4 regions of the Rossellomorea sp. GQ25 genome follow, and region 1 is predicted to be linked to each of the others. Evidence: predicted binding sites of a transcription regulator. Region 1 holds the regulator's gene; each other region holds the start of a gene.
The links. The regulator Rex, encoded in region 1, represses fermentation and respiration genes when NADH is low (regulators of the CRP and FNR family bind a similar motif). The targets are predictions, from matches to a motif close to TTGTGAAATATTTCACAA.

Region 1 (7,869 bases):
TCGTCTCAGATTGAAAGTCATAAGCGGTTCGGTGGAGTGGTCCCTGAAATTGCTTCACGTCATCATGTGGAGCAGGTTACGTTTGTGCTGGAGGAAGCGCTTGAACAAGCTGATATGACGATGGACGAAATTGATTGTGTCGCCGTGACGGAAGGACCCGGTTTAGTGGGAGCCCTTCTGATTGGTGTTAATGCTGCCAAGGCACTCGCTTTTGCTCATAACAAACCTTTGGTAGGTGTCCATCACATTGCAGGACATATTTATGCAAATCGATTAGTGAAAGAGATGAGGTTTCCTCTGCTTTCATTAGTTGTTTCCGGAGGCCATACAGAGCTTGTGTTCATGAAAAAGCACGGTTCGTTTCAAGTAATCGGGGAGACCCGGGACGATGCAGCGGGGGAAGCCTATGATAAAGTGGCCCGGACCTTGAGTCTTCCGTACCCTGGGGGACCCCATATCGATCGGTTGGCTCATGAAGGGGAACCCAATATTGATTTGCCCCGTGCATGGCTAGAAGAGGGTTCCTATGATTTTAGCTTCAGTGGATTGAAGTCGGCAGTTATTAACACGTTACACAATGCAAAGCAAAAAGGAGTAACCATTCATCCACAGGATTTGGCAGCGAGCTTTCAAGCCAGTGTGATTGATGTGTTAGTGACAAAAACCGTTAAAGCTGTAAAGCAATATGGAGTGGAACAAGTATTACTGGCTGGTGGAGTTGCAGCCAATAAAGGCTTGCGTGCTGCCCTTCAAGAAGCATTTGAAGGGGTGGAAGCGGAGTTGATCATCCCTCCGTTATCTCTTTGTACTGATAATGCTGCTATGATAGCAGCTGCTGGAACGGTTTTATTTGAACAAGGCAAAAGAGGAAGCATGAATATGAATGCTCATCCTGGTCTTGATATCGAGAATTTCTAAAAGGGAAAGCTTAAACGAGACTTCGTTTAAGCTTTTTGTTTATTAAATCCAGTGATTGTTCGTGGGTATTGTTGATATCTTGTGAGTGAATGAGAAGAAAAAGGAACGAACATACGTTTTATCAACAGACTGTGGATAAAATGTTAATAACTACATAAATAATGTGTACACTATGTGAAAAAACTCTATTATGAATGACCTAATTTATGGAAGTTATTGTGGATAACTTATGTTTGAATTGTGGATTATGTGGAAAACCTCTGTTAATAACGGATAAACAGGATTTGGATTGTGGATAATGATGTGGAATAAAAAAAGGATTGGGGTCCTATAATTATCCCCAACCCTGTGGATTACTGTTCTTCCTGAAGAATCTCCTCAAGTTCTGTCCATTCTTCCAAAAGAGAATCAAGCTCTTCTTTTGCTTTTGTGAGGGAGTCATTGATGTCCTGTACCTTTTCATGATCTTGAAAGATGTCAGGGTCACAGAGAAGATCCTCTTTTTCCTGGATGTCTTCTTCAAGAGTTTCCATGAGACCTTCAATTTCTTCTACTCTGCGTTTGCGTTGGCGCTCAAGCTTCTTCGCCTCTTTATCGATCTTGTGGGACTGTTTTTGAGTCGTCACCTGTGATGACTCTTGTTCTCCTTGTTCCATCCGTTCGAGTGCAGCCAGTTCTTCCTGCTGTTGTAACTTCTCTACATAATAATCGTAATCGCCAAGGTATTCCGTCGATCCCTTTTTGGACAGTTCTACAACCTTTGTGGCAATTCGATTAATGAAATAACGGTCGTGTGATACAAAGAGAATCGTCCCAGGGTAGTCAATCAATGCATTCTCCAGCACTTCTTTGCTATCTAAATCCAGATGGTTCGTCGGCTCATCCAGGATCAAGACATTCCCTTTTTCCATCATGAGCTTGGAAAGTGCCAGACGTGCTTTCTCTCCACCACTCAGTGTGGAAACAGGCTTTAAGACATCTTCCCCTGAGAATAAGAAGTTTCCAAGTACAGTGCGGATTTCTTTTTCCATTTTCATTGGGTATTCGTCCCAAAGTTCATTTAAGACGGTCTTATTGGAAGATAGTTCGGCTTGTTCTTGATCATAATAACTAATCGAAACATTTGATCCGAATTTAAATGCTCCTTCTAGAGGGTGCAGCTTATTGACCAATGTTTTCAACAGAGTCGATTTCCCGATTCCGTTTGGACCTACAAGAGCGATACTGTCTCCCTTTTTAGCAGAGAAGTCGATGTGAGATGAAATCTGTTCGTCTTTTTCATATCCGATGGTAAGGTCTTGGACGTGAAGAACATCATTTCCACTTGGACGATCAATTTGAAAAGCAAAGTTGGCAGATTTCTCATCTCCCAGGGGTCTATCCATTTTGTCCATTCGTTCCAGCTTTTTTCGGCGGCTTTGGGCCATCTTAGTTGTAGAAGCACGGGCGATATTCCGTTGAATGAAGTCTTCGAGTTTAGCGACCTCCTGTTGCTGGCGCTCGAACAACTTGAGATCCTTTTCGTAGTCTTCTGCTTTCTGTTCAAGGTATTTACTGTAGTTACCCAGGTATTTCTTGCTTCGATTCCGGGAAATCTCATACACTTGATTGACGACGCTATCCAGGAAGTATCGGTCATGGGAAACGATCAAGACGGCTCCTTCATAGCTTTGAAGGTACGTCTCAAGCCACGATAAAGTCTCAATATCAAGATGGTTTGTCGGCTCATCAAGAATGAGAATGTCAGGTCTGGTTAAAAGAAGTTTACCAAGCGCGAGACGGGTTTTCTGGCCACCGCTCAATGTGGATATTTTTGTATCGTAATCGAAATCTGCGAAATTCAATCCGTGAAGGACAGAGCGGATATCCGCTTCATATTGGTAACCACCGGAATCCTTGAACCTGACTTGAAGCTCATCGTATTCTTTTAATACGCGTTGATAGAGCTCTTCTTGGTCATACACCGAAGGGTCGGCCATCTGCTGCTCCAATGTTCTTAATTGCTTTTCCTGTCTCTGCAATTCCTCGAAGACGGTCAGCATTTCCGACCAAATGGATAGATCAGACTCCAAGCCGGTATTCTGAGCCAGGTATCCAATGGAAACCCCTTTTGGTTTCGTGATGTCTCCGGAATCATAGGAGAGATGTCCTGCAATTATTTTTAAAAGAGTCGACTTTCCTGCACCGTTGCGTCCAACGAGAGCCACCCGATCTCTTGTCTGTATTTCAAGCTTAATATTTGATAGGATATTATCAGCACCAAAGTTTTTCGTTAGTTGATTCACTTGTAGTAGAATCATGACGTTTTCACCTCTATTTCATAGTGCTAGTGTACCGTATTTGGGAGGGGAACGGCAATAAATCGACTATTAATCTTCGTACACTTAGGATAAAATATAGTGTATGATGGGTAGTAGAGTTTTAAATTCTGTATGCTTTCTATTTTGGAAGCGGTATCAGAGGTTTTGAATAGATGTGGGGGAATACAATATGAACCAGGATACAACGAAAATTCCACAGGCAACGGCTAAACGCCTTCCGCTATATTATCGCTTTATCAAGAATCTGTACTCATCGGGAAAGCAGAGGGTTTCATCAAAAGAATTGAGTGAAGCGGTGAAGGTTGATTCTGCCACGATACGCAGAGATTTTTCTTATTTTGGCGCGTTAGGTAAAAAGGGTTATGGCTATAATGTCAATTACCTTCTATCCTTTTTTCGTAAGACATTAGATCAAGATGCCATTACGAAGGTTGTGCTGATAGGTGTAGGGAATCTCGGTACAGCGTTTCTTCATTATAATTTCATAAAAAATAATAATACTAAGATTGAAATGGCTTTTGAAGTAGATGAAAAGAAGGTTGGGACACAAATCAGCGATGTACCCGTTTTTCATTTAGATGATTTAGAAGAGAAGCTTGAGGGGCATGATATTGAAGTGGCCATTCTGACGGTTCCGGCATCTTCTGCTCAAAATATCACAGACCGATTGGTTTCTTCTAATATTAAGGGGATCCTGAATTTCACTCCTGCGAGATTAACGGTGCCGGACCATATTCGCGTCCATCATATTGATTTGGCAGTTGAACTTCAATCACTGGTATACTTCTTAAAGCATTATTCAGAGGATGACACGGAAATGTCACAAGATGGAATCATATCCGAATAGAAAATGATTCGTATATACGTTATGATAGAATGGTAAAAGAGGAGGTGTCTCATTATGTTAGGTGCAGGTAGTATCGTACTGATAACTGTTGTTGCTTTACTGATCTTTGGACCAAAGAAATTGCCTGAGTTAGGGAAAGCAGCTGGTAATACATTACGCGAATTTAAAAATGCAACAAAGGGCTTAGCAGATGATGAGGACGATAATAGTAAAAAAGCTAAGTAGGGTAGGATGAACGCCATGAGTCAAAGTCAAAGAGACATGACAGTCTATGAACATATAGGAGAATTGCAAAAACGACTCATGTTTGTAGTCGTTTTCTTCTTGTTAGCGGTAATCGTGAGCTTTTTTCTTGCGGAGCCGTTGATTCGATATTTGCAGCACGCGGATGAAGCGAAAGAATTGACGATGAACGCCTTTCGGATTACAGACCCTCTCAAAATCTATATGGAAATGATCATGTTTATTGCGATCATCATGACATCACCCGTCATTCTATTTCAAGTATGGTCGTTCGTAAGTCCAGGCTTATATGAGAAAGAGAGGAAGGTAACGCTCAGTTACATACCGATTTCTGTCATTCTTTTCTTAGGTGGATTGTCATTTTCATATTTTATTTTGTTTCCATATGTTGTGAAATTCATGATGGGTTTATCAACCAATCTGAATATCCAGCAAGTGATTGGAATTAATGAATACTTTCATTTCCTGTTTCAAATAACCATTCCATTTGGATTTCTATTTCAACTGCCGGTTATTATGCTGTTTCTGACACGCCTGGGAATTATTACGCCGATGCTGCTGGCACAAATGAGAAAATTGGCGTACTTTATATTGTTAGTCATAGCCGCTTTCATCACACCGCCGGACATCGTTTCGCATTTAATGGTAACAGTTCCTTTGCTTCTTCTTTATGAAATCAGTATTTGGATTTCTAAAATCGGGTATAAAAAGGTTTTGGAAGCAGAACAAAAGCTTGAAATGGAACAGTTCGAAGATATAAATAAGGATTGATCAAATGATCAATCCTTATTTTTTATTCTCTATTTTCTTTTTAATTTTGAAATGCAGCATCACCATCCGCAACCCGGAACCAAAATCAAGAGTTGCCAGAAAGACGAGCATATAAGTGAAAAATCCCCAACCATCATCCTGTACATTTTGTACAGCAAAGTATGTGAAGAGCACACCTAGAAGGAGATAGATCACGCCTGAGAATAATGGTGATCTCCTCATAGAAATAATCCTCCAATAAATCCTTGTATTTGTTCAGCTTCGTTGATCATTTTTTCAATTTCATCCTTATAGATAGATTGCATTAGAACGACGGTTGTATTCATGGCAACATGGGCAAATATTGGAACCAGGATACGCTTCGTTTTGACATAGAGAAACGCAAAGGTAAAGCCCATAGCAGAGTACAAGATCACATGCTCAGGCTCAAAGTGCGCGAGAGCGAATATAACAGAACTGATTAACGCGGCGAAGAAGAAATTCATCTTCTCATAAAGTACACCGAAGATAATCTTTCTGAATACAATCTCTTCTAATATTGGCCCAATGATCGCAGCTACCATCATGGATAGTGGTACCTTTTCGATAATCCCAATAATCATTTGCGTATTTTCAGATCCCATCTGGATACCTAACGCATACTCAATTTGAATCGCGATGGATTGGGCGATGAACGCCATGAAAATCCCGACTACAGCCCACACAATTGAACCGCCTGCATTCATGGGAGCGGAACGTTCAAGTCCTGTGCTTGTTTCACTTTTCCTTAGAATGCCCCATACAACGAGCAGGGTTAACGTAAAGCTGATCACGAGCCAGTATCCCGGAACGACACTCTTAACTGTATCTTCGGGTTGACCAAGCACATCTACACCAATTTTAAATAATAAGGGGATGCCTACAACACTTGAAAGCTGCATGACAATATAGGTAATTAAGATATATCCGAAATGTTTTTTCAACGTATGATCTCCTTTAGCACCTGTTCGATGAGGATAACCTCATTTCATCTTGAACTCACTCTTGTACAATTCTACTAAGAAAAGAGGAACTGTTCAAATCTAAGGGTTTTGTTAGAATTGTCACACTTCAATCGACTTAAGAATAAAGGCATATGGTGAGGCATAGTATAGGAGGTGTGAAAAAAAGAGAAATATGACGAAAAAAATTTTAAGCAGGACTCTTGCAAAATGAAAACGAATTAATTAATATAATAGTTGTATTAGCACTCACAACAAGCGAGTGCTAATAAATATCATTTACATAATTTCAAGGAGGTTGTTTCACTTGTTAAAACCACTAGGTGATCGCGTCGTTATCGAGCTAGTTGAGTCAGAAGAAAAAACAGCAAGCGGTATTGTGCTACCGGATTCCGCAAAGGAAAAGCCACAAGAAGGTAAAGTGATGGCTGTAGGTACTGGTCGCATTCTTGACAACGGTGAGCGCGTTGCTCTTGAGGTAGCTGTCGGCGATCGAATCATTTTCTCTAAATACGCTGGTACAGAAGTGAAATACCAAGGCACAGAATACCTGATCCTTCGTGATAGCGATATTCTGGCTGTAGTTGGCGAATAATCAAACTTCGTATATAAACAATACTTTATTTAAATAAGAGGAGGACTTTATCAATGGCTAAAGATATTAAATTCAGCGAAGAAGCACGTCGTTCCATGCTTCGCGGTGTCGATCAATTAGCAAATGCAGTAAAAGTAACTCTTGGACCAAAAGGACGTAACGTGGTACTTGAGAAAAAATTCGGTTCACCACTTATTACAAATGATGGTGTAACCATTGCTAAAGAAATCGAACTGGAAGATGCATTCGAAAACATGGGTGCAAAACTGGTTGCTGAAGTAGCAAGCAAAACAAACGAAATCGCCGGTGACGGTACAACGACTGCAACGGTTCTTGCTCAAGCGATGATCCGTGAAGGTCTTAAAAACGTAACAGCTGGTGCTAACCCTGTAGGCGTTCGTAAAGGAATCGAAAAAGCGGTTCAAGCGGCTATAGAAGAATTAAAAGTGATCTCTAAGCCAATCGAAGGTAAAGATTCAATCGCTCAAGTTGCGGCAATCTCAGCGGCTGACGAAGAAGTGGGTCAACTGATTGCAGAAGCAATGGAGCGCGTTGGTAACGACGGTGTAATCACAATCGAAGAATCTAAAGGTTTCACAACAGAGCTTGACGTGGTAGAAGGAATGCAATTCGACCGTGGATATGCGTCTCCATACATGGTGACTGATTCTGATAAAATGGAAGCTGTTCTAGAAAATCCATACATCTTAATCACTGACAAGAAAATCGGTAACATCCAGGAAGTTCTTCCTGTACTTGAGCAAGTCGTACAACAAGGTAAGCCACTATTAATGGTAGCTGAAGATGTTGAAGGTGAAGCACTTGCAACGCTTGTTGTGAACAAACTTCGCGGAACATTCAATGCTGTTGCTGTTAAAGCTCCTGGCTTCGGTGATCGTCGTAAAGCAATGCTTGAAGACTTAGCGGTTCTTACAGGCGGAGAAGTGATTACAGAGGATCTTGGATTAGATCTTAAATCTGCAAACATCACTCAACTTGGCCGCGCTGCGAAAGTAGTGGTAACGAAAGAAAACACTACTGTAGTAGAAGGCTCTGGAGATCCGGAAAAAATCGCAGCTCGCGTAAATCAAATCCGTGCTCAATTAGAAGAGTCCACTTCTGAATTTGATAAAGAAAAATTACAAGAGCGCCTTGCTAAGCTTGCAGGTGGAGTAGCAGTAGTGAAAGTAGGAG
Region 2 (7,869 bases), on a different contig from region 1:
ATTGAATCTTCAGCCGGTGTTTCCGCTGGAGGAAGAACAGGATTAACAACATTAACGGTTTCTATTCTGTTCATCGCTGCTGCATTCTTCGGTCCTCTTGTAAGTGCCGTATCAGGAATTTCAGCCATTACAGCTCCTGCCCTTATCATCGTAGGAAGCTTAATGATGGGGAGCATTTCTCATATTAAATGGGATCAGTTAGATGAAGCCTTCCCTGCATTTCTAATCATTCTTAGCATGCCGTTAACATCAAGCATCGCAACCGGGATAGCTCTCGGATTCATATCTTATCCATTATTAAAAGTAGTAAAAGGGCAATGGAAGCAGGTACACCCACTCGTGTATATCTTTGCCGTCCTGTTCTTCTATCAGCTGGCATTCCTTCCTCATTAACTCGATATAGATACTCGAAAGACCGTTCATAATGAACGGTCTTTTTGTGGTGCAAATTCAGCTGGTTGTGTCCATATTCTCTTGACGCTTTTTAGATTTTTGTCATCAAAAGTTAAACAATATATATCCGGCATTTCAAGCTTTCTCCAAAACCTGATATCATATTGAGGATCAAAGTAACTCATGATCAGAACCATGATATTACCGTGTGTTCCAATCGCAACGTTTTTCCCATTATATTCTTCAATGATCTTAAATATCCCTTGTACGCCCCTTTTTTGAGCGATGAGATTCGACTCTCCACCTTCTAAGGAAAAAGCAGGATCCTCCCACACCGATGAGATTGCCTCCTCAAAGTTTTGAACTGGTTTTCCAGAGAGTGTTCGTTCTCTCATTTCTTCATACAAATTGATTCCCTCACCAATATGGCGGGCTGTCCCTTCAACGGTTTCCACCGCCCTTTTATACGGACTGGAACATACTGCATCAATCTCTTCATTCTTTAATAATTCCGTTACATGCTCAGCATCCACTTTACCTTTGCCTGATAAGGGTCTGGTTAACTCCTCGGGGGTGTATTCCGAGTGAGCATGCCTCACTAGATACAGTTGTGTAATTGCCAACTTCTTTCACTCCTTTTTACTTTCCAGCCATAAAAATGAGCCGTCATGCAGAACAGCCACCCTTATTTCCACACCACGTCCAATTGACCAGCATAAAATGTTATCGCCTTTTTATAAGGTTCGATGGTGGAGTCTTGTGATGATTCTCCAATACATGTCAGGAGCAGCTCCATTGCTTGACTGTGTTCGTTCAAATTATAGAGGGTCATAGAATAAAAGACCGTCAACACTTTATTTTCAGGAAATCGTCCGATTCCTTTCTCGAACACCGATTTGCTTTTTTCATACTCTCCCAATGTCCGATATGTACTCCCTAATCCAAGATAGGCGCCTTGTAAATCTTTATCATCCAGTCCCAATTGAATCGAATTCTCGTAATAAGGAACGGCTTCGCTTTCGAGTCCCATTGCGTCATGGCTCCATGCACATTGGTAATGGAGAAAACCATTATCTGGTTCTTCCCCAATCAATCGCTTCCACCTTTCAATGGAAGCTGTGTATTCTCCCGACTCTCTCAATGCAATGGCTTCTTCTATTTTTCTATTCATTTGAAAGTCACCCATTTATTCGGGAATGAACTCCATCAACCAGGAATCATGGTGTTCGCCTTCATGAAGTTCATGCTCCCGTAGTATTCTCGCTTTACTATATCCACATTTCTCATAGCAACGGATCGCTCTGGTGTTCCAAGTCATGGGATCCACCACGAGGCGGTGGACCCCCTCTTTCTTGAGCAAGTACTCTACTACAGCTCGAATGAGTTTCGTCCCTACTCCCCTGTTCCAATATGTCGCTTCTCCGATGAATTGATCCGTACCGTAAATCACTTCATCTAAATTCGTGTAACCATATCGTATCATTGTTTCTTCATCAAGCTGATAATACTGGAGATAACCGATTTCATTCCCCTCATACTCAACCAGACAACCTAAGACGTCCCTCTCTGCCAGGAATCTCTCCTCCACCATCTGAAGAGTGAAGGGGCGGTCCCTCCCTTCATAAAACTCCAGTACCACTGGATCCTGCAACCACCTTGCCAACGTGTATTTATCCCCCTCCTCTAACCGACGGATATATAAATCCCCACTCCTGACATTCATACACACACCTCCCATAACTCTCCTCTTCCTCTATACATTCATCACATATCAAAAAAAACCCTTTTTTTATTTGAAGGACGGACCTGGGTCCATTCCTCTGTATGACAAGTTTGTGAATTTATTCACATTAATATATGTTAGGTTATATTTCAGACTAGAATAACAATGTATTTCGTGTTATCATTTGATTGTGAATTTCTTCACAATATCTCCACTCATATTCTTAAAGCTTTATTACTTTCTTTTAATCTGGCCATTGTTAGATTCATGGACCAATTTATTTACAAATAATTAGTGAATAGGTGATGACGTATGACAATCAAATGCACTAACAAAGTAGCTTTAATCGGTACAGGATTTGTAGGTTCAAGTTATGCCTTTGCTCTCTTGAATCAAGGAATCGCACATGAACTTGTGATGATTGATTTGAATAAGGAGAAAGCTGACGGAGACGCACGTGATTTAAATCATGGTCTTGCTTTCGCTTCCCCTATGAAAATATCTGCAGGAGATTACAGTGATTGTAAAGATGCTGACTTGGTCGTGATTACGGCAGGAGCGAACCAGCAGCCGGGTGAAACCCGTCTGGACCTGGTGGAAAAGAATGTGAAAATCTTTAAAAACATTGTAGACTCTGTCATGAATAGTGGATTCAACGGCATTTTCCTTGTGGCGACGAACCCTGTCGACATCTTAACGTATTCAACGTGGAAGTTTTCCGGTCTGCCGAAAGAAAGAGTCATCGGATCAGGAACGATCCTCGATACAGCAAGACTTCGTTACTTAGTCGGAGAGCATTTTGATATTGATACACGGAATATTCACGCCTATATTATGGGAGAACACGGAGATACTGAGTTTCCTGTTTGGAGCCACACGACTGTAGGCGCAAGTCATTTAAGTGAGTTGATTGATCTCCACCAGGATGACGTGCAGAAACAGCTCGATGATATATTCGTCAATGTAAGAGATGCAGCCTATCACATCATTGAACGGAAAGGCGCAACCTATTACGGCATAGCCATGGGTCTTGCCAGGATTACCAAAGCTATCTTTAACAATGAAAATAGCATTTTAACCGTTTCTGCTCTCCTTGATGGAGAATATGATCAGGAAGACATATACATCGGTGTCCCTGCCATTATTAATGGCGAGGGTATCAGAAAAGTCGTCGAGCTTCCCTTAAATGATAAAGAAAGAACCCAATTCGCTCACTCTGCAGAGATGCTGAAAAATGTGATGAAAAAAGCGATGGATTCTTGATTTACTCCCTTCGTTAAAATGAATAGACACGCACGCCCATTGGACCTCCTCATATGATAAAGAGAATTCTTTATGAGGAGGTTCTTCTATGTACGATCACAGACAACTATTCCCTGGTTTTCCTGGGGGAGGTAGCGGGTTCCCCGGCTTTCCTGGTGGAGGTCAAGGATCTGGCGGTGGCTTTCCAGGCATTCCAGGCTTTCCTGGTGGAGGACAAGGCACACCCAGCTCACCACCACCTACAGGCGGGCAAGGCGGACAAAATCAACCACCACCCGGACCACCACCGAACTTCCAACCACAAAAAACGGTAATGCAAGGAACACAAGGTGGACCAAGTGTCTTTGCAGTAGACCCGGGTGCCATCAGAAGATGTTTATTCCGCTACACGTATATTTGGTTAAGAAGAGATGCTTTTTGGTTTTATCCTGTCTTTGTTGGGCGCCGTTCCATTGCCGGGTGGAGATGGATCGGATTCACATGGGTATACTTCGGCATCGATTTAGATAAAATTGAATCCTTTACGTGCGTGTAGGTTTGCTCATGTATTCATATCCTTACTTTAGAACCGGTAACACTAATGGGACGATTACTGTAACTGGTGAGCATACACTTTATGTGGATCCCGATCAAGCCATTGTCTCTATCGGTGTTGTCACTAAAGATGAAGAACTTGAAGCGGCACAAAACCAGAACCAACAACAGTCCAGTCAAGTCGTACAATCACTATTAAATAACGGTGTGTTACAAAAAGATATCCAAACCTCCACCTATCAAGTATTCCCGCAATACAACTATGAGGACGGGAAACAAATTTTCACAGGATATGAGGTTCGTCAAGTATTTCGCGTTACCATTCAGGACATTGAAAAAGTGGGTACGATTATGGATGATGCCATTAAGAGTGGAGCGAACCGGGTAGAAAACATTCAATTTGTCAATTCAAATCCTAACGAACCCTATCAGTTAGCCCTTACTTCCGCATATCAAAAGGCATACCAAAAAGCACTCACATTATCGAGCCAATCGGGGCAGCAGCTCAATCCCCAGCCAAAATCCATTACAGAGCAATCAAGCCCAATGGTCACCCCCTTTGTAACAACTGGATTTGTGAAAGCCGCTGAAGAAAGTACAGCCGTCCAACCAGGACAAATCGACGTCACAGCCATCTTGACAGTAGAATATCAAACCCGATAAACAACAAACTGCCAAAGCAGATCAGTACTTTGGCAGTTTGAATAAAGTTGAGAGGGACGGACCTCTGATTCAGGTTATTGATTGTTTGTAAGGGATTACGGTGTCAGATTGAACTGAAAATGGATAATCTATCAAGAAATGTTACACTGGGTTGAATTTCAATGGTCATTGATCGAATTTGATAGAAATATTGCTGTTTTCAATCTATTTCTTCCATTTTCCACTTCATGGTAAGGTCTAGCCGGAACTGGCATCTCCCCTTTAAGGGTCGATTCAGACTAATTGCGTCATATTCCAACCTTATTGCGTCATTTTTAAATTTATTGCGTCGTTTTAAACCTTTATTGCGTCTTTTTACAAGTTAATTCAACCATCCCCGATTCCTGCCACTACCAACATATCTGCAAACGAATGAGCCCATCCCCAAAACGAATGAGCTCTTCCTTATCCATCAGTCTTGAGGTCCATGCTTTCCACTCTACTCACCCAGAGACTTCGATTTACGGCTGCATGCTTCCATAGCCGTTAAAATGGCTCCTTTAAAATTATTTTTCTCCAGAGCTGACACAGCTTCAATCGTTGCTCCTCCGGGTGAGCAAACGGCATCCTTCAGTTCTCCTGGATGAGTGCCCGTTTCAAGGACCATTTTGGCTGCTCCAAGTACAGCCTGTGAGGCGAACTGATAGGCCTGCTTGCGGGGAATGCCTTGCAGAACCGCTCCATCAGCCAGTGCTTCTATGAACATAAACACATACGCGGGAGAAGATCCGCTCACTGCCGGAATAGCATCCATCAAGCTTTCCTCTACCATTTCAGCCTTTCCGAAGCTTTCTAAAATGGCTTGAACATCTGCAAGATCTTCTTCGGTTACTTCATTATTTACACAATAGGCTGTCATACCTTCTCCTACAAGAGACGGGGTATTAGGCATGGTCCGGACGATTTTCATCGATTCAGAAAGCTGACTCTCCATCCAATCTATGGTGATGCCCGCTGCAATGGTAATGATGATGGCATCCTCTTTCAGGGAATCCTTTATCGATTCGATAATGTTCCGATATTGGTCAGGTTTCACTGATAAAAACACAATATCCGAAAAGGCTGCTACACTTATATTATCACTGGTAACCCCCACTCCAAATTCCCCTGCTACTTTATCCAGCGTATACTGAGTTCTGGCGCTGGCTTTAACCAAATGATCATCCACCAAACCGGATTTCAATATCCCTCCCATAATCGCTTGGGCCATATTTCCGCATCCTATAAATCCAATGGTTTTATCCATTTCTTCACCTCGTCAGTTTGTATGTAAACAGTCTTTAGCATCATACCAAATTTATCTCCACTTATAAAATATACGTCATTAAAAAAGGCTCAAAGGAGAACTCCTTCAAACCTTTCCATCATTCCACCAGCTTCCCGCAATGGGGACAAAGAGATTTTTGATAATCGTTTGAGATCTTTTTGTGACAATGATTGCATGTCTTCACGTACTCAGGCTGATCAAATAAATCCTCAGACATCCCATACCCGCTCTTAAAGGTCGTCCTCATAAGACGGACTAATAATCCGATGATCACACCTGTAATAAGGAGTGCCCAAATCATTTTGCTCCCGCTTTTTCAAAAATTTCACCGTAGTCTAGATCGACGATTGGTTCATCATGAATCAATCTGTCCCTGATCTGAGAAAGAAGCGACTCCTCGACCACAGATAAATTCTCAATATCCCATTTTTTATGAAAAACAGAATACAGTGTTAAATCCCTGAGCAGTAGGAAATGGGGGATTTCGACCACCCACTCTTCCTCTAAATCACACTCCGTCAAATATCCTTTTAAAAATGAGACGAGAAACCTTCCGCCAAATTGACTGCGGATATCTAAGTTCTCATTACGAAGCTTCCACCATACGGAATAGTAAAGAGGAATGGCCACGTCACTTATAAAAAAGAACTGTGTACTATCGTCAAAGTCAAACACATGAAGATCACCCTCATGGTAAAAAAAATTCCCTGGATGGATGTCTGAGTGAATCAGGCCAAAAGTATCTTTGCTTTCCACAAAGCTTCTAATCGTCTCCATGTTTTTTTGAGCAACTTCAAGTATGTACCTGTCTTCCACAGGTAAATATTTCTTATATTCCAGTACATCGTCCTGATCCCAGCGATGGCGGTTGCCATCCAGTCCGTATCCCTTTGTTACCTGGTGCATACGCCCTGTCAATTGCCCCCATTTATAAAACAGTTCACCATCGAACAACGGATCCGTTACTTTTACGGGATTGCCTGGAGCTTTATCAAACAAACACACATAGAAATATGTGTCTCCTGCTTGAATAACTTCCACAAGCTTCCCTTTATTAGAAAGATTGACTAACGAGACATTCACTTCATTTTCATGTAAGTAGTTCATCCATTTCAGCTCAGCTTCCACTTCACTTTGTGATCGATGAGAACTGTGAGTGAGGCGGAGAATGTAAGGGACGCCTCCCTTATGAACCTCATACACATAATTTTCAAAGTCTCCTAGCTTCTTCGCTTGAGCAGTATTACAGCCATATCTTGAGGCAGCTTCAACCAATAGTTTCTCTGTAAAAAGTTCTTCTATCCACTTTTCCATCGTACCTTCTCCTACTCTATTTCAGAATTGATTTCTTATCTCAAAAGGGCCACTTGGTAGGGAAACAGCTCTGCTGTCATGATTCCTTCTTTCACCGCAGGATCCTCATTCATAAAAGTTTGTGCCTTCTCTTCATCCTCCGCTTCATAGACAACCATTCCAACAGCATTTTCTTCTTCGTTTAATGTTCTTCCGGCAAGGATCACCACTCCGGATTCCGTGAATTCTTTCACTCTGGAAGTGATGTGGAACGATGTCTTCATCCTCGGTTGTCCAATTGTCTTCTTTATGTAAACGCGGGATAAGCTTTCATACATAGATAAATTCCATCTTTTTTGAATCTCCTTCTCACTATAAATACGACTTCTCTTACCGGGATTCCTTCATAATTAAGACTGTTTCGTAAGAAGTGGCTGATTTCCGCCCCGATCAACTTTTTTGCTTCCACATGGCCCCTATTGGTTAAAACTTGAAAAAGCTATTGAATTCTACTCAACAGCTTTCTGAGAATATATTGATAATGAACAATGACTCTTTTATTAACTGCCATTGACCTTATGATTTCATCTTCCAAATCAAGGGAGAAAATTCTGTTTAATTAAAAAAATGAGGATATGTATGAATATCAGATGTTTTCACGATATGAATTTCCTTTCTTACATTGATGGAAGCA
Region 3 (7,869 bases), on a different contig from region 1:
GTTCAATTTTTTGCCTCGCGATCATCTTTGAATCTTTCCGGTATTTTTGAAGAAGTTTTTCGGTCAGACCGACCGCTTTATCAACCTGCTTCTCTTCGGTAAATGTAGCAAGAGCCTCTTCGATATAAGGGTCATCCACCCCTTTTCTTCTTAATTCCCCCCTAATCCAGGTTGGCCCCTTATCAGAGGTATTCATGTGTGTCCCGACAAAAGCGTGTGCGAATTCTAAATCATTGATGTATTTAATATCATTTAATTTATGAATCACTTCCTGGATGACTCCTTCTTCCGGATCTCCTTCTTGTAAATGGTCCCGGATTTCTTTTTCCGTGCGCATTCGAAAGGCTAAATATTGAATGGCTTTATTGAATGCTTTTTTTACATCGTCTTCATACTGAAGTTCTGAAATCTCAAGCTCATCCACTTCCAGACCTTTTCGGAGCTGGAACTTTGCCAATACTGCTTCATCGACACTGAAAGCATATTTTCCATCTATAAATAAATTGTAACGCTCATCGTTCTTCACTTGCTTCGTTATTTTCGTAATCTTACCCATTTTTTCCACCTCATAGTAATCCTAACACATTCAGCATATGTTTTTTATTCTGTAGATAGGTAAAATAATAAGTATATTGGAGGGATGATGATGAAGATCGCTATAACAGGTGGTACTGGTTTTGTCGGTCAGGCTATGACAGAGGAACTTCTCAAACACCATCACGAAGTCATGATACTTAGCCGAAATCCAGATAAATACGACAATCGTTCAGGTGTTACCTACGTAAAATGGCTATCAGACGGCGCAAAGCCCGAAAAGGAGCTCGAAGGTATTCACGCCTTCATTAACCTTGCAGGAGAATCCATCAACAGTGGACGCTGGACGGATGAGCGTAAGAAACAAATCATCAATAGCCGGATCAACTCAACTCAAGAGGTAATGAACATTATAAAGGCACTGAAAGAGAAACCAGCGTGTCTTATTAATGCAAGTGCAATCGGCTACTATCCTTCTTCAAAAACAAATACGTATACGGAAGCATCAACGGAAACGGCAGACAACTTTTTAGGAGAAACCGTTCAAATATGGGAAAAAGAATCGAGCAAGGCGAACACGCTGGGCATCCGGGTTGCATATGCACGTTTCGGAATTATTCTGGGGAAAGACGAAGGCGCTCTCCCTCGAATCGCTCTTCCTTATAAAATGTTTGTGGGGGGGACAGTTGGCACGGGGGATCAGTGGATGTCATGGGTTCATATAAAAGATAGCGCAAGGGCTGTCCATTTTATCGCTGAGACAGAAGCCATTTCAGGACCAGTCAATGTGACTGCACCCTCTCCAGTCTCCATGAAAGAATTCGGAAGAACACTTGGTGCCGTTCTTGGCAGGCCACATTGGATCCCTGTCCCATCGCTCGCGTTAAAAGCAGCGATGGGTGAAATGAGCGCTCTCGTGTTGGAAGGTCAAAAAGTATTGCCAAGCGTCCTTTCAGAGCATGGATTCCAGTTCGAATACCCTGAATTAAAAAGTGCACTCATTGACATTTATCATTAAATCACAGGTATGCCCCCTTCTTTTCAAGGCAAAAATAGAATTAATCTTGAAAAGAAGGGATGTACATACGAATGGATAATAAGAAAAAGAAAGACAAAAACAAATCAGTTCTATCCAGTGCACAGGAAGTAACGTATTCACGAGAATTCAAAGCAGCTGATCGCGCAGGCGGCTTCAGCTCCAAAGCCCATAGATAGACAATTATTACCTAACTAAAAACCCCTACTTTGAAGAAGAATAAAGGTACAGACTTCGAGTCTGTACTTTTATTTTTTTAACCAACTGAAAAGGGGATGTTCATATTGGGCAGATCACGCGGAAATAGTAAACGAGGAAACAAAAATAGCTTGCCTCAAACACCCGCTCAGCTCAAATCTGACGGTGTTGACGAAGAGTTCTCACGTGAACTTGCCGACCAGGCTGATATGGAAGCACAAGCTCGCGCCAATGCTGCCAACCAGCGTGTACGAGTGAAGAAAAACCAATAGAGCAATCCCGGTAGGTAAAAAAGATAGGTCCTGAGGAATTCACTAAGAAACCACCCATGCAATGACAGCATGGGTGGTTTTAATTAAACGTTCTATCACACCACGATCGGCTTTTTTTGCTGTCTGCCTTTAGGAAGGACGATATGTTTCAAGTAAGGTATCACCCAGCGGTCAGCTCCCCAATAGAAAGCCCCTCTGCCTGCAAAAAGAAGGATGATGGCCACTGTGTAGAGAACTGGATTCGTGCTCACCGTTCCCGCTAATAAGAAGTTTAAGTTCATGAAAGCTCCTGCGACTAACGCAGGTATTGTCATGAATCCGACAATCAAGCCAACTCCCACCAGCACTTCCCCCCAAAGGATCAAAATATTGAATAAATCGACATTCGGTATTGCGAACCCTTTTAGAAATTCTGCATACCACCCTTGAACGGCTGGATGATCTCCCGTCGCATTAGCCAATGCTCCTTGCAAGAAGCCACTCGCATCAAAACCATCATTCACCTTATGCCAACCCGCTTCCAGCCATTGAACGCCCAACCAAATTCTAATCACTGTCCAAACCATGCTCACCTTTTGGTTTTCCCACCATTTCATGATGGTCATCTCCTTTTAGATGTTTATTGTGAAATATTTCACAATTACAATCAAAAAAACAGTGGACTTAGCTGATATTTGATATGTCTGCTGTTTAATTTGTGAAATATTTCACATGCCCTTCACACTTATACTATATCTCTTCTTTAAGAGTAATACAATAGGCTTTTGAGCAGTTCACAAAGGTGTCAAAATCGGAAAAAAATAGATTTATTATGTCATTTACTTCTTTGTGATTTCGTTTTTGGAGATGAATTTTCGGAGATTCAGCTACTGATTTTCAGGTAAAATTCAACAGTTAAAAATCAGCGAATAATCAACTGTTGAATATCCACCGATTTTTAGCTGTTCATTTCCAAACCAAATTCCTCAATGCTCACGACTCAAATCAATAATCCGGATAAAGTTATCACTATCATCTTGATATATGGCATATCTGCCTGGAGGAATATCACATGGAGTTTTAATGAAATGAAGTTGATCTTGATGTTGGTTCATAATATCCATCTACACTATCTACGATGAAAATTCCACCGGGTGCTAAATCAGGCTCGTCATTTTCGATCATTAATTGTACGTCGGTGCCTGGTAACTTGAGAGCAATCGTGTGACCTCCCTCGCGACAGGCTTCTTCAAACCCTAAAGTATCACGATAATAATTGAGAGATTCCGTTAAATCTTTAACCGGATGACATTGAAAAGCCAGTTTCATATACTCCATCTCAGTTTCATATTTTTATAGAACCATTCCCAAAATCTCATCCACCCACGCACCATTCTCTTCCACACCAAGGTTTCTACACAGTGAACGATGTAAAAGCTTAAATTCCGGAACAATCGCCTTCATCACAGAATATATCTCATCAGGATTCCGACTGCATCCCCAACTCTCCAGTAATTCTTTTTGCTCCTCTGTAAAAGGTGAGCGTTCCCCTTCATATCTCGACCAGTCCCCGGGTGCATTCGGAACTCTGCCATTCTCCATGTCCCACCCGGCAGCAACCGACCATCTCATCATATCAAGTGAATGAAGAGCATAGTACAGTTCTCCCCGGTTAGTTCTTCGGTACACTTCATGAGTGTGGGCGAAGAATTTACTTCTCCAAAGCTTGAATTCTTCCAAAGTCACATGGTAATTCAATGCTTGGGAAGCATTGACCGTTTCCTGTACGATCCGATGAGGGTCGAAAATGATATCTGCTTCCTTCATATACAGTGAAGGCTTCAAGTCCCTTCTTTTGTAATAAAATGCATCCACCTTAACGAAGCAAGAATAGTGAGCGACTGTATGCACTGCCCATGGAAAGTCTTCATAGAACAGGACGTTTCCCCAATTACCTGCACGCTCTTTTTTCCTCTTTCGATATTCTCCAAAAATGCTATCCTTCACTACAATTCGAAGATCCAGGTCCGAATAACGATCATGATTCCCCTTTGCCATGGAACCTCCGTAAAAGTAAGCCACGACATTCTCATCTTTTAGTAAATCCTGTTTAATAGAATCTCTTAACTTTTGTCGCTCCACTACTAACCGGTTATCTCTTTCACGATGAATTTTTTTATATCCCGCTCATTCTATGCTCCACATCCTTTGGTTTCGTTATATTTCTTTCACTAATTTATTCAAATTAGTGAATGGTGTATATATTACTATAAAAATACAATTCATAATGAAATATTTTGATAATAAGGTAGAGAAACTTTCTTCTTTTTTATCCGTACTACATAATAGATATAGATAGTCCAGTTACGGGGGATGAAACGATGAAATCAGAGAAGAAGTTTTGGAGAATGTGGAAGGTACTATCACTGGCTCTTTCCATCGTGGTAAGAGTCTATTGGTACCGTCTCCGCAGTAAGTCCCAATGGGAGAAAGATAAGCTTTGGGAGCGCATAGGAAAAGAGTTTAAAGAAACCTTATTTGAATTAAATGGTGTTTTGATCAAGGTTGGCCAGCTCCTCAGTATACGTGAGGATTTGCTGCCGAAAGGATTTATTAATCAAATACAGGATCTGGTCGATCACGTTCCTCCTTCACCATGGGAGGAAATTGAAAAGGTTCTGGAACGTGAATGGGACAGCTCGCTGACTACAAAGGTACAGGCTATCGACCAGGAAGCTGTAGCTTCAGCTTCTATAGGAGAAGTATACAAAGCGACGCTGTTAGATGGTACGCAAGCGGCTATCAAGGTCCAGCGCCCTGAGATCCCTGACCTTGTGAAGACGGATTTCCGCTCCCTTGCCATCATTATTTGGTTCGCCAGAAATTTTGCACCTGTTCCAACAGGGTTTATTGATTTCAAGATGCTTTATAAGGAATTAAAGCAAGTCATTGAACAAGAGCTCGACTTTTCAAAAGAAATGAACACCGCTATTTCATTCAAACAACGTTTCAAGGACCATCCTAATGTGAAAATTCCTGCTATGTACCCTGAACTTTGTACAGATAAAGTATTGGTAATGGAGTGGGTAGATGGCGTTCGATTGAATGACCGAAAAGCGTTTGAGTCTTATGGGTTGGACGGGCAGAAGTTAGCTCAGGATTTGTTTTGCCTCTTCCTTCCCCAATGGCTCGAGCCGGGAATCTTCCATGCCGACCCACATGCAGGGAATATACTGCTTCAGCCGGATGGTACCTTTGTTCTCTTGGATTACGGTATGATCGGGGAAATTTCAAAGAGAGATTCCACTTACTTTCAAGACCTTCTGGAAGGAATCCTCTTAAAAAACTTCCGGAAAGCAGCAGAAGCTCTGGCTCAATTAGGGTTCTTGCTTCCTGATGCAAGTCCGAAAACGATAGAACCCGTGCTGAAGGAATTTGTCACACTCGATATGGAGCAGTTCAAACAGATGGATCTGATATCAGTGAAGAAAGAAATAAATGACATGGTGAAATCATTGCCTGTACAAGTGCCTACACGCTTCATCTTTTTAGGTCGGTCTTTTGCAACCATAGAAGGCCTTGTTCATACATTGAGTCCCGATGAGGAAACCCTCGATGTCGTCAAACCAGCCTTCATGGATTGGGTAAAGGATAGTAACACAAACAAGTGGGAGCTTCTTTTGAAATGGATAAGCGCTCAGCCCCTGTTTCAAACAGTGCAAAAAGTCCGTCAGCTCCTGGATATACCGGAAAAAGCACTCGAGCAAAAGGATCATCATCAGCAAAATGAATTTCAGTTTGTGGTATTTGAAAACCAAAAGAAGCAGGCTTTCACCCTTCTACTCTTCAGTGTCGTCGGCGCCTTCACAGGATTAGGATTCGACGTGGATTTCATTTGGCAAGGTAGTTGTGGACTTGCTGGATTCGGATTAGTGGGATATTTGGTTACTGCCACTAGGCAAAGAAGATGGCTGAAGAGACTAAAGAATGGGCAACTGAATTAAATGAAAAAAGGTAACCTTGGATAAGGGTTACCTTTTTTATGGTAAAATATAGAAAGGAGGGATACCGTGACAAATCCTGAAAAACCGTTTAATGATGTTACTGACCATATGTCAAAAATCGAAGGGGCACCCATGACTAAACCCGAAATGGGCAGTCTGCCATTGGGAATCCGGATCATCGGGTACGTGATCATTGGATTCACAGCCATTACGTCTTTATGTGTCATTATTTTGGGCTTTCTTGATTGAAACCTGGTGAAAAGATAAGATTTTTGCAAGATTCTTTGACTAAGAGAGCCCTCAATGAAATATTCGCTGGTACCGTTGGCCTGAACCAATTAAAATCAACTTTTAGCTATTTAAAATTGAGGTGAGGAGTAATTTATGCGTCGTTTTTTTCTTTTTTGCGTCATTTTCAAGATTTATGCGTCGTATCACTATGGTTATGCGTCATTTTGATATTATTGGAATTACACTCCCTTATCATTAGATGCCCCACTTCGATTCGGGTAAATACCGATACTCCTCTAACTTGATCCGATTCTTCCCTATAAAATGAATCCCTTCAGCTTCCAAAGATAGCATTTGGGTCATCGCTTGCTCTTCATCCCCGAAGCCAATTTCTCCTTTGCTATTCAAAACCCGATGCCAGGGAAGTTTATACTTTTCACTCATGGAATGAAGAATCCGTACGACCTGCCTGGCAGCTCTCGGACTGCCTGCCAGTGCAGCGATTTGACCGTACGTCATTACTTTTCCAGGAGGAATGCTCTGTATGATCTTCACCACTCGTTCAGTAAAAGGTTTCATGCTAATTCACTTCCCGCATTAGGCTGTTCACCTATTCTTAACTGCTGTCTCGCAAAGTCGCGGTATAAAGCATGTGATGTAAACAATTCCTCATGCGTCCCTGCCCCAGTCACCCTTCCTTTTTCTAAAAAGACGATCTGATCGGCATCCACGATGGTGGATAAGCGATGGGCAATCACCAGGGTAGTCCGTCCCTTCATTAAGTTCTTTAGCGCTTCCTGAACGACAATTTCTGATTGACTATCGAGGCTTGAAGTGGCTTCATCCAGCATGAGGATATCAGGGTCCCTCAATAGTGCTCTTGCAATGGCAAGTCGTTGTCGCTGTCCTCCTGAAAGCTTGATTCCTCTTTCTCCTACTTCTGTTTGATAACCGTTAGGGAGGCCCTTAATAAATTCATGGGCATAGGCCATTCTTGAAGCGGCAATCATCTTTTCTTCTGATATATCCCCATCGAGCCCGTAAGAGATATTGTCCCCGATCGTTCCTGAATATATCGGACTATCCTGGGAGACATAGCCAAGAAGTTCCCGCCATGATTTTAGAGAGTATGAGCTGATCGTATCTTCTCCCAAGAGAATGTCTCCTTGCTGTGGCTTATAGAACTGCTCTATCAATGAAAAAAGTGTCGTTTTCCCACTCCCACTTGGACCAACGATGGCCGTCACTTTCCCTTTTTCGGCCCTTATCGCCACATCCTTTAACACCTTCTCCCCCCCTTCATATCCAAACGTCACCCCATCAAGGACCAAGGCACGATCCGTTTGAGGGACGGACCTTCCATCCTCAAGGTTTTCTCCCTCTAAAGTGAGAATCGATAACACTTTCTCTGTTGCTCCCACCGTTTTCTGGAACTGAGTCACAAACACGATAATCTGGGTGATCGGCATGATAATCTGAAACAGGTAGATGAAGAAAGCAACAAGTTCCCCGGCCGTCATGGCTCCAGAGGTCACTCGAATACCCCCGAACCCAATGATTAGCACAAGAACGATGATAATTAAAGAAGAAACGACCGGCGACATTAACGCTTGAA
Region 4 (7,869 bases), on a different contig from region 1:
TCGTTTGAAAAAGTTGAAGATGATATCCATGCTTTAATGCTTCCCCTGCAATACCTTGAAGAATTTCTCCGAAGTAAGGAAGATTCAAATACGGCAAAACAACTCCTATGCTATAGGTCTTGCCTTTTGATAAATGGACAGCGTTTGCGTTTTTTATATAATTTAATTGCTCGACAGCCTCGAGAACCTTCTGACGTTTTTCTTCTTTCACATAAGGGTGTTCATTCAATACCCTTGAAACCGTTGAAACAGATACTCCCGCAAGCTTCGCGATACTGCGAATATTTGTCATACCCATACACCTCATTAAATATTCTGAATGGCCCACCTGTCCATATTACGCAAAAACTTAAATAAAACGCTTGCTCTGAAACGCGTTTCACACTTTAAAGTTAATCATGCAAAGGGTCACATTGGATTTCCTACCCCTAAAACATGATAAGGAGGCTATACTATGTTTGGTATTTTATTCTTACCCGTACTGTGTATCATCATCATCGGAGGAAGCTACGCCGCATTAAAGCCCATCCATTTCTATACTCCCCACGATCAACAGGATCCATTTGAGCACATATACAACAATAAACTCAACTAGTTCAATTGCCTGCCTTCAACGAAGCAGGCTTTTATTTTACCCACTTCACTGCCCACCCCTGGACGGCCTCCACCACGGGCTCCAGTTCTCTTCCCTTTTTCGTCAGGCTATAAAGGACTTTGACCGGCTTTTCGTCGAGAACTTCCCGATAAACGATTCCGTTTTCCTCCAGTTCCTTTAATCTGTCGGTCAACACCTTTTGACTGATATTCGGTATTTCTGCATTTAAATCTTTAAAACGGCACGTTCCTTCCAACAATACCTTTATGATGATCCCGATCCAGCGTTTGCCTAATAGTTCAAAGGCAGCGGCATATTTAGGGCAAAGTTTTGTTTCCATTTCAGTTAACACATCCTAAATTGTTATCCCTTGACGCATACTAAAACGTCGGTTATATTGTTCATATTACTTATACACTTACAAAAAGTAAGTAACATACAATTATATACCATATTATAACACTTTTTAAACATCAAGGAGGCTTTATCATGGATAACTTCTTTCAAGTCGTCGATGAACGACGCTCAACGAAAGTATACGACCCTCAAGTGGAGATCCCTCGTGAGGAATTAGTCAGCCTGCTCGAAACAGCAGGAAAAGCACCATCTGCCTGGAATCTTCAACAGTGGAAGTTCCTGGTATTCGATCGTAAAGAAGTTCAAGAAAGCTTACTTCCGATTGCTTATCATCAACAACAGGTTCATGATGCTTCTGCAGTTGTTGCTATACTTGGTGACCTGGAAGCCAATAAGAATGTCGATCCTGTCTTTGATCCTGCCATTGAAAAAGGTGAAATGACAGCTGAAATCAAAGAGGTACTGAAGAAACAAATAGACGGTGCATACAGCCGTGACGAATATCCGAGAGATGCCGCTTTCAGTAATGCTTCCTTAGCTGCTATGCAATTCATGCTTGCTGCAAAAGCGAAGGGCTGGGATACTTGCCCGATCGGCGGTTTCAATCCGGCAGCTCTCGTATCCGAATTCAATGTGTCGGAGCGCTATATCCCGATTATGCTGATTACAATCGGAAAACCACTTCAAGTAGCACGAAAATCAGATCGTTTAGATATCCGCAACTTAATTGATTGGGCGGAATAAGCCTATGAAAAAGCCGCATCCTTAGGGGATGCGGCTTTTTCAGTCTGTTAAAAGAGTACGCTCTTTTCAATCTGTTTCATTTCATAGAAGTAGCCTTTTTTCCTCATGAGCTCATCAAAACTTCCTGCTTCTACAACCTCTCCCTGATCCATGACAACGATTTGATCCATGTTTTCAAGACCAGTTAAACGATGACAGATCAGAATCAACGTGTCTCCACCGGCCACTGTATAAAGATGGTCAAAGATCTCTTTCTCCGTCAACGCATCAACCGAAGACGTCGGTTCATCCAGCATCCATAAGGGTGACCCCTTCAACAATGTCCTTGCAATCGCCAATCGCTGCTTTTCTCCTCCAGAAAGATTCTCTCCTTTTTCCAGTACAGTGTCCTCTAACGAAAAGTTGCGCAGCTTCACTTTTTCTAATGCCGATTCCATTTCCCCGTCTGTCAGTCCATCACGCACCAACATAAGATTATCCTTTATAGTACCGTAAAAGAAATGATTTTCTTGAAGAACCACATTGGCATGCTCCCACAACGACTCTTTATCCAAATCTTTCATGGAAGTATCGTTTACGAAAATAGATCCGTGATCCACTGAGTAAAAATTCAATAACAGTTGAAGCAATGTTGATTTCCCTGATCCCGAAGGTCCTACAATCGCTGTTTTCGAACCTGCAGGCAACTTAAGATCCACATCATCCAAAGCCTTTCTTTCCTCTCCCTCAAAGGAAAAGCTTACATTCTTCAAATGAAAGGACGGAGATTCCCCGCCAAGTTTCCCGCCAAATGAAGGTCCGTCCCTCTCAATGCTCTCTTCGGGAATGACAGAAGAGAGCCTGGACGCCGCTCTGCGGGAATCTTCATAGTGTGTAGGAAGGATTGCCATGGGGGTGGCGTTTTCGAATACGGTTAATGAGATCATGACAAGCATAGCAAGGTATATTCCATCCAGTTGACCTGATCCTACCGAATATGCTCCTACAGCTAAAACGATCCATGAAATAAGAAGCGAAACCAGGATATTGGTTGAATGACTAAAGAGGGAATGGATACCCTCACGTTCCTGTTCACTCACATAGCCTGTTGATGCATGAACAAGACTTCTCTCTTTATCCTCCAGTCTCTGATAGATTTTCAGGTCTCTGAATCCATGAAGAAATTCCGTTACCTCAGTAGACAAGTCCCCTCTTCTTTCTCTTAATGTTATTTCAATCTTTCTCTGTTTAAGAGCAAAATAGGCAGGGACGATGAATCCCGTCAGCAGAAGGCCCACGAGAAGAATCAATGCAACAGATACAGAATAAAACATCGTAAACAAAATCGTACTTAAGAACACCAACACCAGAATGATCGGCGGATAAAAGACCCTAAGAAAGAAATTCTGGAGGCTCTCTACGTCCCCGACAATTCTTGAGAGAAGATCTCCACTTCTGTATCGACCGAAAATCCCCGGCGCTAACGGTTCGATTGCTTCATAAATCGAGACTCGTAAATTAGCCAGAATCGTGAATGTAGCACGATGGGAAAAATAACGTTCAGCGTACCGGCTTAGCGCCTTTGTAAAACCGAATAGCTTCAATAGCGCAATCATCACCGTCAGTGCGTAAAGTGGTACTTCCAAAGCTGCTTTAGAAATTAAATAACCACTGGAAGCAAATAATCCGACAGAGGTCATTCCAGCCAGGAAGCCAAAAAGAATAGAATACACTATATCCTTCTTTTCCTTCATCATCAGCCTTAAGACAAATCCTAACTCTTTCATCATGTATTCACCCCTTGCTGTGCTGTCACCATCTCCTGATAGCGAGAAGAGGACATTATTAACTTCTCATGATTTCCTATGCCCGCTAATTCCCCATTTTCCATGAACAGAATTTGATCCGCTTCACGAATTGTATGCAGGCGGTGAGCCACTGTAATCACCGTTGAATACTTGGATAATTCCTGTATGGAGGTTTGAAGGATTCCCTCGGTTTTAAGATCCAATCCTGTTGTCGGTTCGTCGAAGAGAATAAGAGAAGGTTTTTTGAGAAAAGCCCTGGCTAAGGCAATACGCTGCTTTTCTCCTCCTGACAGCCCTCTCCCCGCTTCACCGATTAGTGTGTCATACCCTCTATCGAGACCTGCAATCATGTGTGAGATTCCTGCTTTTTCAGCAGCGTATTCAATCTCTTCCCGGGTAACTCCTTCTCTTCCTCCAACCGCAATATTCTCTGAGATTGTGCCTGAGAATAAATACGGATTCTGTGAAATATAACTCAGTTGATCAAACCAGTCGCTTTCCCTATATTCACTTCTCGAATGTCCATCAATCACGATGTCTCCTTCAGAGGGATCAAGAAGTCCTGCTAAAAGATGAAGAAGGGTTGTTTTCCCTGCTCCGCTGTGACCGACGATCGCCACTTGACTGCCGGGAGGGAAGACTGCCGAAATGGATTGAAGAACAAATCCCTTTTCCCCGTAGGAAAACCCGACATTACGCAATTCAATTGTGGCAGGAGTCCCAATTGATTCGAGTTCCTTCTCTCCCCAATGCACAGATCGATCTTTTTCTTTAAGCTCCTCCATGACTTTCTTTCCGGCCCCCATACTTCCTCGGCCAGTATGAAAGGCTTGCCCAAGTTCTTTTAGTGATAAATAGAATTCCGGGGCTAGCACAAGAACGAAGAAAGCGGTGAAGAATGAAATGCTTTCAAAGACGACTAATCTGAGCCCTACTTCAAGAGCAATCAGTCCAATACTTAACATGGAAATAAACTCTAGCATCAAGGAAGATAAGAAGGCAGTCTTTAACACTTCCATCGTGGCTTCACGAAAGTCAAGACTGGCAGAACGGATCCCTTCTTTCTGTTGCTCCCCTCTTCCAAGGAGCTTCAAGGTAGTCAATCCTTGCAGTGTATCGAGAAATCGTCCAGAAAAAGCCGTCAGCTTATCCATTTGCTTCTCGGATTTGTTTTTTGTCATCACTCCGATAATCGCCATAAACAAAGGAATGAATGGGGCCGTTATGACCATAATCAGACCGGTATAAATATGCTCAGTAAAAATAGTGATTAACAGTATCAACGGGACGATAGTCGTTTGAATTCTTTGGGGTACGTACTGACTGTAATACCCATCCAGCCCATCGACAGCATCCATCATCGTACTGACCTTTTGTCCAGACTGTCCTAGAAGGGATGCTTGCAGTGGATTTCTTGCCCACTTATTCAAGAGCCGCTTTCTCAAGTCGCTCTTTACCTTCGAAGCCATCCTGATTCCGGTTCGTCCATTCACATACGTGAGGGCTGCTCTCCCCACTAAAATAAGCAGCAATGCACCCAGAATTGGGAGAATGTCTTGAAATTCCTCTCCCTCTATAAACATTTTATCTACAATGCTAACCAGCAAGTAAGCTTGTCCAATTACGACTCCCCCCATTAATAGGGATGTTCCGTAAAGTGTCATCATGGATGATTTCTGCTGCTTAGCCATTCGATTCAGTTCTTTCATAATTTCTCTCAACTCCAAAAGTTAAAAGTTAGTGAAACATTTCACAAATCAATAACTCTATTATAGTAAACTTGTTCTCTTTATGCATCTTTTAGGATTGACCTTTTTGTGACAATTCCAGTTTCGTATCCAGTTCCAATCAATAAAAATAGAGAGGTACACCGCTAAGCGAATGACCTCTCTGTCTGAAAAGTTTATTTTTTCATGAGCACATCATATCTTCAATAAATCCTTCGTCACACGCTGGATAATCTCCGGAAGCAATGAGAAGGTGTAAGGTTTATACACTCTCTCTGTCCACTGATGGCCATCTTTTCCGTAAACTCCGATATTAATAGAAGGGATGTTCAGCTTTCTGATCATGTCGATTGGAATAGGGTACAACTGATCGATCAATGGAAGATTCTTTTTGAATACATCAATATCCTCGTCTTCTTCATGAAGAGAGAGAAAACTGCCATCTGCGAGATAAGGGAAAAACCGTTTAATGACAAATTCTTCGCCGGTTTCTTTTGCTATATCATTTAAGCATTTCCCTAACGCTTCTCTCACCCTCTTGCCATATTCATTTTCTTCATTCACAAAGTTATGAGGTAAAAATGGCGGTGCGAAGAAAATGATCACTCTTGGCGTTCGATCGGGATCCAGATGCTGCAGTGCTTCCACCATGGCATACGCAATCGTTCTTCTGTCTTCTCCCTCCATATCATAAAAGACCTTTTTCATGACAGGATCCGGATCAATTCCTCTTTCCTTCAGCCAGAAGATATACTCCCGTAACGTCAGCACTTCCACTTCCCATGAAAACTCCCTTTCCGGGAAACCATGATAGCTCCGGTATTGCTCAAACTGTCTTTTACTGCGTTCTTCCAGTTCACTCACTGCCTTTATTGCTGCCTTCTTCATATCGTAGAGCACTTCTCTGGCGGTTTTCTCGTATACAAAATAGTTGAAGTAAAGAGAAGCGCTAAGAGGGGTTTGAACATTATACGTATGCTTATCATCTTTGAAATACAGGCAAGATGGCGGCAGGGTGAATTCACCTGGTATATCCTCCAGATAATCCAGGTTCTGATTGATTTCAAGATTGATTTTGGAAGCAATCACAGTAGGATCGATGGATGTCAGCACATCCCCTACATGTGCTTCTCTTCCATATATATAAAAGCTTGGCAGGAGCTTTCCTGCAGCACCCGTGTAAATATATCGTATACAGTCCCCATCATAGATCGGAGAAATGAAATCGGTATTGATCGCTGCCAAATAGTCAAAGCCCTCTTTTTTCAAACGATAGAGATCACTTAATGCTGCAATCATTCCGGCATGTTCACTTTCTTCATCACCATTAAATAGGAAAAGTAAATGTCCATCTGGCGTTTCCTGTCCCGTATAGTACAAGAGATTCGCTATGTGTACGGCAATTCCGCTCTGCATATCCAATGCCCCTCTTCCAAACAGCCAGTTTCCAGAGAGGGCATCTTCTCTTACCTTTTCCTCTCCTTCATAGTCCATAAAGAACTTTTGAAGAAAGTCGGGATCATGAGCCATATCTTGAAGTGCCCCATAATCATCCGTCCCCACCGTATCATAATGGGCATGGAATAATACAGTTTTCGAAGACGTTCCTTTCACGAGAGCAATCACGTTTTTCCTTCCTGTAGGATCGTTCGGAACTTCTTGGAGCCAGACTCGATCAGGATGCTCCTGAAAATAAGGAAATGAAGAAATCATTTCATATATATACTGGGCTTTTTCACTTTCGCCAATTGTTCCATTATAGCTTTTCAGAGCGACTAAAGATCGTGTGATGAGTTCAATCTGCTCGGAGATTGATTTGTTTATTAATTGTGTATACACGTTAGTACCGCTCCTTTCCTTAAGAAATGTCAGCTTATGCGTGGTTAATCGTTTACTTACTGGGCATTATAGAGACTGATTCTTCTATAATTGATAACATCTTATCGAAAATGATATGGGTTTGGAAGGGATTTCAGGATTCTTTCTTAAAAAAATTTCATACCTTTCTATTGAAATCCGATCTAATACCGAATATTATAGAAGTTGCGCGTTTTTAATGTTCGTTTTATTGGAGGTATTACGATGTTTAAATTAAAGGAACACGGCACTAATCCTAAAACTGAAATACTGGCAGGGATTACAACATTTCTAACAATGGTTTACATTGTCGTTGTCAATCCCATTATATTAGCCGACGCAGGTGTGCCATTTGATCAAGTATTCTTAGCAACCATTATTTCAGCCGTAGCCGGCACGTTATGGATGGCCTTGTTCGCAAATTATCCAATTGCCATCGCACCAGGTATGGGATTGAATGCTTACTTTACGTACTCTGTAGTAGGTGCAAATGATGACATTTCTTATATCGTTGCATTTTCTGCCGTTTTTGTAGCAGGTATCATCTTTATCATTCTTTCATTAACACCATTCAGAAAAAAATTGATCGAAGCCATTCCACAAAATCTAAAGCACGGCATCACCGCAGGAATCGGGTTGTTCATTGCTTTTATCGGATTACGACTGACAGGACTTATCCAAGCTCACCCAACGAATTTAGTACAGCTGGGGGATCTTCATTCATCTTCAGCAATATTAGCTTTAATCGGATTGGCTGTTACCCTTATCCTCATGGTCTTACGTGTCCATGGTGCATTGTTTA

Region 2: AC6CIB_RS17495 (L-lactate dehydrogenase) is a predicted target of Rex. The motif match lies at 2,305-2,322, and genes of this name have one in related genera.
Region 3: AC6CIB_RS05960 (DoxX family membrane protein) is a predicted target of Rex. The motif match lies at 2,663-2,680, and genes of this name have one in related genera.
Region 4: cydD (thiol reductant ABC exporter subunit CydD) is a predicted target of Rex. The motif match lies at 5,222-5,239, and genes of this name have one in related genera.

Annotation. Positions count from the first base shown of each region.
Region 1 is NZ_JCAXEQ010000011.1:59,095-66,963, reverse strand. It holds gene tsaD (tRNA (adenosine(37)-N6)-threonylcarbamoyltransferase complex transferase subunit TsaD) at 1-918, shown strand, start outside; gene AC6CIB_RS21950 (ABC-F family ATP-binding cassette domain-containing protein) at 1,272-3,218, opposite strand; gene AC6CIB_RS21945 (redox-sensing transcriptional repressor Rex) at 3,409-4,086, shown strand; gene AC6CIB_RS21940 (twin-arginine translocase TatA/TatE family subunit) at 4,141-4,311, shown strand; gene tatC (twin-arginine translocase subunit TatC) at 4,327-5,100, shown strand; gene AC6CIB_RS21930 (YdiK family protein) at 5,116-5,322, opposite strand; gene AC6CIB_RS21925 (CPBP family intramembrane glutamic endopeptidase) at 5,319-6,062, opposite strand; gene groES (co-chaperone GroES) at 6,388-6,675, shown strand; gene groL (chaperonin GroEL) at 6,729-7,869, shown strand, end outside.
Region 2 is NZ_JCAXEQ010000005.1:355,227-363,095, forward strand. It holds gene AC6CIB_RS17475 (NCS2 family permease) at 1-393, shown strand, start outside; gene AC6CIB_RS17480 (histidine phosphatase family protein) at 420-1,010, opposite strand; gene AC6CIB_RS17485 (tetratricopeptide repeat protein) at 1,079-1,564, opposite strand; gene AC6CIB_RS17490 (GNAT family N-acetyltransferase) at 1,580-2,116, opposite strand; gene AC6CIB_RS17495 (L-lactate dehydrogenase) at 2,429-3,379, shown strand; gene AC6CIB_RS17500 (hypothetical protein) at 3,468-3,914, shown strand; gene AC6CIB_RS17505 (SIMPL domain-containing protein) at 3,923-4,576, shown strand; gene proC (pyrroline-5-carboxylate reductase) at 5,055-5,861, opposite strand; gene AC6CIB_RS17515 (hypothetical protein) at 5,980-6,183, opposite strand; gene AC6CIB_RS17520 (phosphotransferase enzyme family protein) at 6,180-7,196, opposite strand; gene AC6CIB_RS17525 (YciI family protein) at 7,232-7,459, opposite strand; gene AC6CIB_RS17530 (DUF421 domain-containing protein) at 7,791-7,869, opposite strand, start outside.
Region 3 is NZ_JCAXEQ010000002.1:26,606-34,474, forward strand. It holds gene recX (recombination regulator RecX) at 1-556, opposite strand, end outside; gene AC6CIB_RS05945 (TIGR01777 family oxidoreductase) at 647-1,552, shown strand; gene AC6CIB_RS05950 (YfhE family protein) at 1,624-1,749, shown strand; gene AC6CIB_RS05955 (YfhD family protein) at 1,855-2,040, shown strand; gene AC6CIB_RS05960 (DoxX family membrane protein) at 2,136-2,636, opposite strand; gene AC6CIB_RS05965 (VOC family protein) at 3,100-3,348, opposite strand; gene AC6CIB_RS05970 (nucleotidyltransferase domain-containing protein) at 3,373-4,161, opposite strand; gene AC6CIB_RS05975 (ABC1 kinase family protein) at 4,401-6,023, shown strand; gene AC6CIB_RS05980 (hypothetical protein) at 6,090-6,272, shown strand; gene AC6CIB_RS05985 (MGMT family protein) at 6,510-6,833, opposite strand; gene AC6CIB_RS05990 (ABC transporter ATP-binding protein) at 6,830-7,869, opposite strand, start outside.
Region 4 is NZ_JCAXEQ010000005.1:347,026-354,894, forward strand. It holds gene AC6CIB_RS17440 (LacI family DNA-binding transcriptional regulator) at 1-292, opposite strand, end outside; gene AC6CIB_RS17445 (hypothetical protein) at 455-595, shown strand; gene AC6CIB_RS17450 (winged helix-turn-helix transcriptional regulator) at 627-935, opposite strand; gene AC6CIB_RS17455 (nitroreductase family protein) at 1,085-1,696, shown strand; gene cydC (thiol reductant ABC exporter subunit CydC) at 1,744-3,462, opposite strand; gene cydD (thiol reductant ABC exporter subunit CydD) at 3,462-5,192, opposite strand; gene AC6CIB_RS17470 (M20/M25/M40 family metallo-hydrolase) at 5,406-7,049, opposite strand; gene AC6CIB_RS17475 (NCS2 family permease) at 7,293-7,869, shown strand, end outside.